Regions from separate parts of the Mangrovibacter sp. MFB070 genome, predicted to be linked through region 1. Evidence: predicted binding sites of a transcription regulator. Region 1 holds the regulator's gene; the other holds the start of a gene.

Region 1 (4,556 bases):
AATGTCTGACGCGCTTTCACCAATATGCAGTGTGTGGCTCGCGATGTAGCGATACAGCTCGTCATCAACTTCAATCGTTTTCATTTTAATCCAGTTACATATCTTTTCTGAATACAAATCATTGGGATTATAGAGTCAAAACCCAATGGCGAATAGCATCAACCCGGGATGGTGTCAAAAGTCAGAATTAACTGTAACCCTTGCAGCCGGATGGCAGAATAGCCAACATAATACCCTATTCCTGAGACAGCGAAAAAAAGAAGTTTTCTATGAAATTACACGCTCGCCTGCAATCTGCTCAACAAATGACTAACAATCCACCGGTTGTGCTCATCCATGGATTATTCGGTACGCTGGATAATTTAGGCGTTCTGGCAAGGGACCTGGTTAAGGACCACGACGTACTGCAAATAGACTTACGCAACCACGGCCTGTCTGCACGCAGTGACACTATGACCTGGCCTGCCATGGCGCAGGATGTACTGGACACGCTGGACGAACAGCACATAGACCGGGCGATATTCATCGGCCATTCAATGGGTGGCAAAACCGCAATGGCGGTGACACAACAGGCACCGGGACGGGTTGAAAAACTGGTCGCTATTGATATTGCCCCCGTCGATTATCACGTTCGCCGCCATGATACTATTTTTGCCGCTATAGACGCCGTTAATGCAGCCGGTGTAACTACCCGGCAGGATGCAGCGGCAATCATGCGCAACATCCTCGATGAAGAAGGGGTTATTCAGTTTTTGCTGAAATCCTTTGTTAATGGCGAGTGGCGTTTTAATGTCCCGGTACTCAAAGCGCAATACAGCAATATTGTTGGATGGGAAACCGTCACACCATGGCCGCATCCGGCACTCTTTATCAGCGGCGGGCTGTCGCCTTATATTCAGGAACAGTATCGTGAAACACTGCTTGCTCAATTCCCCTGTGCCAAAGCCTGGGTCGTTGCAGGTGCAGGTCATTGGGTTCATGCAGAAAAACCAGAGGCAGTCATTCGCGCGATTCGCCGTTTTCTTAGCCCTTCGGACGAAAACTGATTAAAAAGCCGCCGACTGGCTGGCAAATGTGGCTTTCGCGTTGGCGCGTCATGTAGCCTGATGTATCATGGCGCGCTGTAATGCGCCCGAGCACGTTGCTCAAGCCACCTGTTTTCCTCACTATTCTAATCATGGCAAAAGAACAAACGGACCGTACGACATTAGATCTGTTCGCGGATGAACGCCGTCCGGGTCGCCCGAAAACAAATCCACTGTCACGTCACGAACAATTGCGTATTAACAAACGCAACCAGCTTAAACGCGATAAGGTTCGTGGGCTTAAGCGTGTGGAATTAAAACTGAATGCCGATGCGGTAGATGCGCTGAATGAGCTGGCGCAGGTGCGAAACATGAGCCGTAGCGAACTTATTGAAGAGATGCTGATGGCTCAGTTAGATAACACAAAACCAGGTCATATATAATCCACGCATTCCCGGCAGTTTTTCCTTTTCATGTAGCAGTGTGTGCACCCGGTAATGATAGCTGTTTCCGCACTGGAAGCTGTTCTGCTATCATTGCCTTATCTGTGGACAAACTCACGCCACCATAACATTAAGTTTCAAGAGGTTATTAAACTCATGGCGATCGTAGGCATTTTTTTCGGCAGCGACACCGGCAACACTGAAAACATTGCAAAAATCATTCAAAAACAGCTTGGTAAAGATGTTGCTGAAGTGCACGACATAGCCAAGAGCAGCAAAGAAGACATTGAAGCCTTCGATATTCTGCTGCTTGGTATCCCAACCTGGTATTACGGTGAAGCACAGTGTGACTGGGATGATTTTTTCCCTACACTGGAAGAAATTGATTTTACGGGTAAATTGGTAGCCCTGTTCGGTTGTGGTGATCAGGAAGATTACGCCGAATATTTTTGTGACGCACTCGGCACAATGCGCGACATCGTCGAACCACGTGGTGCGGTTATCGTCGGTCACTGGCCAACTGCCGGGTATCATTTTGAAGCGTCGAAAGGTTTGGCGGATGACGACCATTTTGTCGGCCTGGCTATCGATGAAGACCGTCAGCCTGAGCTGACAGCTGAACGTGTTGAAAAATGGGTTAAGCAAGTTTCCGAAGAAATGCAGCTCGATAGCATTATTAATGCCTGATAGTTCACCGGCGCAATTATATTGCGCCGGATTGATAGGTAAAACCGATAAAAATAATTGCTACATTTTTTTAACTTTTTCGCGTTAGCGCTGTACAATGATCCAGTTGACAGCATGTATTTTTGGTAAATTTGCCAGTGCTGTCAGATTATTATTTTTCAATTTTGCTGGAGACTTGCGGTTTTCTTTAGGGAGTGTCAAACCTATAATGAGACGCATTAACTTTAGCGTATTACGTCGTACGCCCATTCACGGGCACTTTGCAAGCAACAGGACATATTCCGCATGACTGACAACAACACCGCATTAAAGAAGGCAGGCCTGAAAGTCACGCTTCCCCGGTTAAAAATCCTGGAAGTGTTGCAGGAGCCGGACAATCACCATGTCAGCGCGGAAGATTTATACAAGCGACTGATTGACATGGGAGAGGAGATTGGTCTTGCTACCGTGTATCGCGTGCTCAACCAATTTGATGACGCCGGAATCGTTACACGCCATAACTTCGAAGGTGGTAAATCCGTTTTCGAACTCACGCAGCAGCACCATCATGACCACCTGATTTGCCTTGACTGCGGTAAAGTTATCGAGTTCAGCGATGATTCGATTGAAGCTCGCCAGCGTGAAATTGCTTCCAGCCATGGTATCCGCCTGACAAACCACAGCCTGTACCTTTATGGTCATTGTGCTGAAGGCGATTGCCGTGATGATGAAAATGCGCACGAAGGCACCAAATAATCGGGTGTACCCGTAAGCCGGTGCAATGTGACCCCAAAAAAAAGCCAGGTTTAGAACCTGGCTTTTTTTTATCTGTTTTGGCCTTATGCCGCGCCGCTTGCAGGGCACTCCTGCCCCGCAAGCAAACCCGTGTCACTCAACAATCACCACCCTGCTGGTTCGGTTGCCATCCGGGCTCACAGCACGCACCTGTACGTTACCACTGACAACCGGCCGGGCGTCATCCCGCCAAACCTGCCACTGCTCCCCGCCATCAACGGAGTATTCAACCCTGAGCCCTGGCAGGCTGACATTAGTGGCCAGTTTCCCGTCAACAATCCGGGCACCAGGTACCGGAACACGCCAGGCAATACCGGCGGCATCCAGTTTCGCCAACTCACGCTGGCCTAACACATTGGCAAACCGCTGCCAGTCTTTTGCCAAAGCAGCCGTATCGACATAGTGGGTTTCTCCGCCTTTATACTCCCGCCCGGGCTGCCAGTCCTGTTCCCAGGAAGCCTTGTGCCAGGCACGCTCCGCTACTGAAATAATACGCGGGAATAAACGGTATTCCATTTCTTCGTCAGTGCGAACAACTTCACTCCAGACTTGCGCCGACAAACCATGAGCCCCGGGCCATAACTTCGCCGAACCGGCACTGAACGCATTGCCATCACGGTCTACCGAAGTTTCTGCATTTTGCGGCAAGTTATCTGGTGCGAAGCTAAACACTTTACGTTCATCGGTAAACCGGGTTCCCCAGTAATAGCCCGGCTCCATTGGGTCTACTTCATACGGGAAGTCAAAGTAAACATAATCCGGGTTGGAAATCGTGACTTCATAGCCTTTATTGGCCCAGTCACTCACCGCATCTGAACCACCCCAGTACAGGGTATCCCAGGAGTTAATCCCGGTGCGTTTAGTTGCAAAGGCCGACGCGCCTGACGCATCTCTCAGGCCATCTTGCCAGGCCTGCATTTTCTCAATGCCATGGGCATCAACCAGTTTACTCACTTCTACCGCAAACCAGCTTGGCAAATGCGCCATATCTTCAACTGCGCCAGATGCCACCAGCGCCTGGCACACTTCGGATTTCGCCCAGGGTTTATCTTGCTGGCTCATATCCACCTGCCCTTTTCCTGCCTCCGGGCTGGCTTTATCCGTGTACCCGGCCCCCAGGTAGATATTTTTCGCTTCATCTGCGCCAAAATGCCAGGTTGCCAGCGGCAAACCGGCTTCTTTATGCATCTGGAGAATTTCACTCATTACTTTATCAACAAAGCGGCGAGATGAATCCAGGCACGGGTTCAGATAACTGGCCTTGTCATAGAACTGAACCGTCGTGGTACGCGATGTATCGGTCGGGTCGAGCAAACGGTATTCATTCGCTGCATCAGGCTTACCCTCTTTCATCAGCCTGTCATAACGTGCTTCCATTGACACTACAGCAGCCCGGGCATGCGCTGGCATATCAATTTCCGGAATCACCTCAATATGGCGGGCTTTAGCGTATTTGAGTATTTCAATGTAATCCGCCCGAGTAAAATAACCGCTGCCATTATTGTTACTGTCCGGGCCTGATCCTAATTGTGGTAACAAACACTGTCTTTCAGTTAAATCATGGCAACGCTTCCCGCCCACTTCAGTCAGTTCCGGCAAGCCGGGGATTTCAATACGCCAGCCCTCA
Region 2 (4,556 bases), on a different contig from region 1:
AGCAGGTTATAGAATAATGTTTCGTTAGTATCCTGGATATTTCGCAAATAAATATGGCGGGAGAGGTCGCGTTTAAAGTGATTAAACTGGGACCATGCACGGTCAGTTTGTTCAGTGATGGTTTCGACTTGTTCCGGCAACAGGCCAATTAAATTTAATGCAATACGCTCTTCATGAGAAAATGCCAGGCCTTTATTTAATAAAGGGTTTTCCAGCAACATAGCCCCAGTATATGGGGTATATACAGAATTTTTTTTTAACATCTGAATGCTCCAGGGACGACCATACTGCCACGGCGCATAAGAGAAAATATCACCATGTAAATATACGTCTGGCGTATGATGTAGGGGTGTAACGGTTTAATTTAGCCCCGATTGTAGTCCTCATTTTTACAGATTTTTAATTACTTTAATTGCATTAAACTTTAATTGGTTTTTTTAGTGTTTTTTGTTTGATTATTATCCAGAGGATGGATGGTGGGTAACTATCTATCTATGGGGAACTGGTAACCCATATAACGGTATTGGTGCGTTATATAATACCAGATATTTTATTTTATGTGACGAAGTTAAATATTTCAATAAATGATTGTGGAAAAACCGAGTTAAATATGTATTTAGTTTCCCGCTTCCATTCGGTTTTTTTGTGCGATTGCCTGGTATCATTACCAGCTACTACCAGGCTAATCGCGCACAATGAACACGCCGGGAGTTAACCCAGCCCTAAACTTTGTAATGCGCTCAGGCTTAATCCCATTACAGCCATGCCGCACAATACGCCATAACTGGGGTTATTTTGCGGGTCAATCTCTTTTGCCAGTGGCATCAGTTCATCTACGGACAACGCCACCATAATACCGGCAACCGCTGCCATTACTGCGGCCATCACCACAGGTGAGACCATACTACCGAGCAGCAACCAGGCAAGGATCCCCCCCAGAATTTCTGCCATACCGGATAAGCCTGCCCACAGTAATGCTTTGCGCTTCGAACCTGTTGCGGCATATACCGGAGCGGAAACCGCCAGCCCTTCTGGAATATTATGCAGCGCGACAGCGAGTGCAATACCCAGCCCCAATTCAATATTGCTGCTGGCGGTTACGAATGTCGCTATTCCTTCAGGAAAGTTGTGCAGACTAATCCCTAAAGTGAGTAACAAGGCTGTGCGCCGCAATTTCCTGGTGTTGATACTGCCATCCATCAGGTCCTGCGGGTGGGCATGGGGCAGCGCGCGATCAAGAGCAAAGTAGCCAGTCAGCCCGGCGATAAACATACCGTAACCCAACAATGGCGACATATTAGGTGTATCCAGAGCTGCAGGCAGCATTTCCATCAGGGAGATTAACAGCATAATACCTGCGGCAAATCCCAGTGCGAATGCCAGCAGGCGGTTAGAAGGTTTTTGGCCTATTATCCCTAAAAATGCGCCAATAAATGTCGAACTACCCGCTAACAGAGTCAGAACCAGCGGTACGGACATAGCACTCTCCTTTGATAATAATTATCATTTATACATTTGGTTACACAGAGTGTCGAGGGCCGGGACTGCGTTTTACATAACAATACATTCAAAATTTCTGATGATCATCATCATGGTTATCTGCGTTTATTTGCAGGCTAAAAGCCGTAATCTGGCAGTAAGTAATCTGACACGGTAATTAAGGATATAATGATGAACACCTCACGTATGCCTGCGCTGTTTGTTGGTCATGGCAGCCCAATGAATGTGCTTGAAGATAACGTGTTTACTCGTTCCTGGCAGCAACTGGGTAAAACACTGCCTCGCCCGAAAGCGATGGTAGTGGTTTCTGCTCACTGGTACACACGGGGTACTGGCGTTACAGCAATGCCTAATCCAAAAACTATTCATGATTTTGGCGGGTTTCCGCAGGAACTGTTCGATACACAATACCCGGCGCCTGGCGCACCGGATTTAGCTCAGCACTTAGTGGATATACTGGCTCCTGCCGCCGTAATTAAAGATGACAGTGCATGGGGTTTTGACCACGGTTCATGGGGAGTGGTTATCAAAATGTACCCTGATGCCGATATCCCTATGGTGCAGTTGAGTATTGATGCCACCCAACCACCGGCCTGGCATTATGAAATGGGCCGTAAGCTGGCAGCACTGCGTGATGAAGGTATCCTGCTGATTGGTAGCGGCAACGTTGTACACAACCTGCGTACTGTTCGCTGGCAGGGGGGGAGTGAGGCTTATCCCTGGGCAACCGCCTTTGACCAGTATGTTCGCGATAATTTGACCTGGAAAGGTGAAGCGCAAAACCACCCGTTGGTTAACTATATGGACCACTCAGGCGCTCAGCTTTCTTGCCCAACACCAGACCACTACCTGCCACTGTTGTATATTCTGGGGGCATGGGATGGCGAAGAGCCGGTGAGTATCGTCACCGAAGGGATTGAAATGGGCTCTCTGAGTATGCTTTCTGTGCAGGTTGGCGCATAACCGCGTTGCCATACAGTGCTGTGTCAGAGCCAGATGAATACTGAGTAAGACCGCGCCTGGTTACCAGGCGCGTGCAGTATTTATTCAGGTGTGAAGCTGTGTGGGTAAAAGCGCGAAAGATCTTGCGTGATCAGCGCTCTGTCTTCCCGAATACCGATCCCGGCGGGTTGATCATTAATAAGCCAGGATCCAATTAGCGTATAGCTGTCGCCAAACCTGGGTAACGGGTGGTATTGCTGGACAATCATACCTTCTTCACCATATGGCCCATCTGCCCGGGCTATTTCTTTCCCGTGTTCGATAATCTGAATATTGGCACCTTCACGGGAGAAAATGGGTTTCACCACGTAGCTCTCCATGGCGGGATGATCATCTGCGGCAAACCAGGCGGGTAAAAGGTTTGGGTGGCCTGGAAACATTTCCCACAGCAATGGCAGTAACGCTTTGTTAGATAAAATACTCTTCCAGGCCGGTTCCAGCCAGCGCACACCAGCATCTTCCAGTTTTGTCGAAAACATCTCCCGCAGCATGAACTCCCACGGGTAGAGCTTGAACAAGTTGCTGATGACCTGATCCTGCATATCAGTAAACTGGCCTTTCTCGCCCAGCCCAATTTGGTCCATAAACAGGAATTCGGTCGGGAGCCCGGCTTCGGCCGCGCAGTCCTGGAGATACTGCACCGTGCCACGGTCTTCAATACTGTCCTGGCAGCAGGCCATGTGCAGTAAATTGAAGCCGTGCTGCTCGTGCAATACACGAAAACGCTCGATTAGCTGTTCTTGCAGGCTGTTGAACTGATCACTTCCCGCTGGCAGGTTACCGGCGTTGATTTGATCTTCCAGCCAGATCCACTGGAAAAACGCAGCTTCATATAGTGAGGTTGGGGTGTCGGCATTGTTTTCCAGTAGCTTAGGTTCCCCGGTGCCACCCCAGGCAAGGTCCAGCCTGGAGTAGAGCGATGGCTGGCGGGTTGCCCAGCTTTGGCGTACGAAATCCCGGGTATGGCGCGGGATGCAAAATTTATCCATCAAAGCATCACTGGCAACCACGCGTTCTACGGCTTTCAGGCACAACTGGTGTAATTCAGCAGTAACATCTTCCAGCTTTTCAATTTCCGCCAGAGAGAACTGGTAATACGCGTCTTCACACCAGTAGGGTTCGCCATACATGGTGTGAAAGTTGAAGCCAAATTCACGGGCTTTATCCTGCCAGCCTGGGCGTTCGGTAATAGGCAGACGTTTCATGAATTAACCACCCATTGTACGACGCGTTGTGCCACTGGTACTGGAGCGTTGCATAGAAGTTTGTTTGGCTACGCTTTCACCAAAACCACCACGAGTAATTGTGCTGGTGGTTGCTGGTTTTGGTGCCATCGCTGTTTTGGGAACTGTCATCGTGCGCCCAGGTGTTGCGGCACCATAGTTTTTACCGCTGGCATCTGTGTAGCGGCCATAAGCCGGGCTGGAAGGGTTTTTTGAACTGAATAGTGGCTGTTGAGCGTAAGAGCCGCCCATCATTCGGCCCATCATGTAGCCGGCCATTAACGGCATCCAGAAACTCCCTCCTGACTGGGCCTGTGCCTGGTTATCACCTGCCACACTGGCCTGAGATGGCGCAGGCTGGCATTGCCCTTCACCAAACTCGGCAATACAGTCTTCGCGGGTGGCGTATTTAGGTGCAGTACGTTCAGCTTCTTTCAGAGCGTTGTTATAGGCTGTTGTACACTGCTGGCTTTCACCCGGGTTGGCAGCGCTGCAATCATCTGCATTTTGGTAAAGTTTTACGGTCTCATCGCTTTTTTCACAGCCTGCGAGTAAGAATGCCGCCGTGACAGCCAGAGCTACAGGCGTTAAATGCCGCGCATTCCAGCTTTTGCGAAAGGCGGAGAGTTGTATTGTTTTGGTCCTTTTCATCATTCTTTTCCTGGCCCAGTGGTAGGTATTACTTGGAGTGCCAAGAATAGAGGAACACTGATTATATTTGAAGCAATGTGCAGAACTGTGGAGGCTTCTTTACGAAGCCTTACGTTTAGCAAAAAAAAGAGAGCCAAAAGGCTCTCTCGGGGAAAACAAAACGGCCAGTTAGTGGCTCAG

What was found. The regulator Fur, encoded in region 1, represses iron uptake genes when iron is present. The targets are predictions, from matches to a motif close to ATAATAATGAGAACNACTATCAA.
Region 2: the regulator Fur is predicted to act here: its motif matches at 1,491-1,513, upstream of zupT (zinc transporter ZupT).

Annotation. Positions count from the first base shown of each region.
Region 1 covers NZ_JJMI01000025.1:150,592-155,147, forward strand. The annotation lists gene seqA (replication initiation negative regulator SeqA) at 1-84, opposite strand, end outside; gene ybfF (esterase) at 270-1,046, shown strand; gene ybfE (LexA regulated protein) at 1,178-1,468, shown strand; gene fldA (flavodoxin FldA) at 1,625-2,155, shown strand; gene fur (ferric iron uptake transcriptional regulator) at 2,441-2,890, shown strand; gene DT73_RS12905 (beta-N-acetylhexosaminidase) at 3,023-4,556, opposite strand, start outside.
Region 2 covers NZ_JJMI01000018.1:26,352-30,907, forward strand. The annotation lists gene DT73_RS06180 (NAD-dependent malic enzyme) at 1-263, opposite strand, end outside; gene zupT (zinc transporter ZupT) at 712-1,479, opposite strand; gene ygiD (4,5-DOPA dioxygenase extradiol) at 1,672-2,463, shown strand; gene DT73_RS06195 (glutathionylspermidine synthase family protein) at 2,544-3,707, opposite strand; gene DT73_RS06200 (DUF1190 family protein) at 3,711-4,376, opposite strand; gene tolC (outer membrane channel protein TolC) at 4,545-4,556, opposite strand, start outside.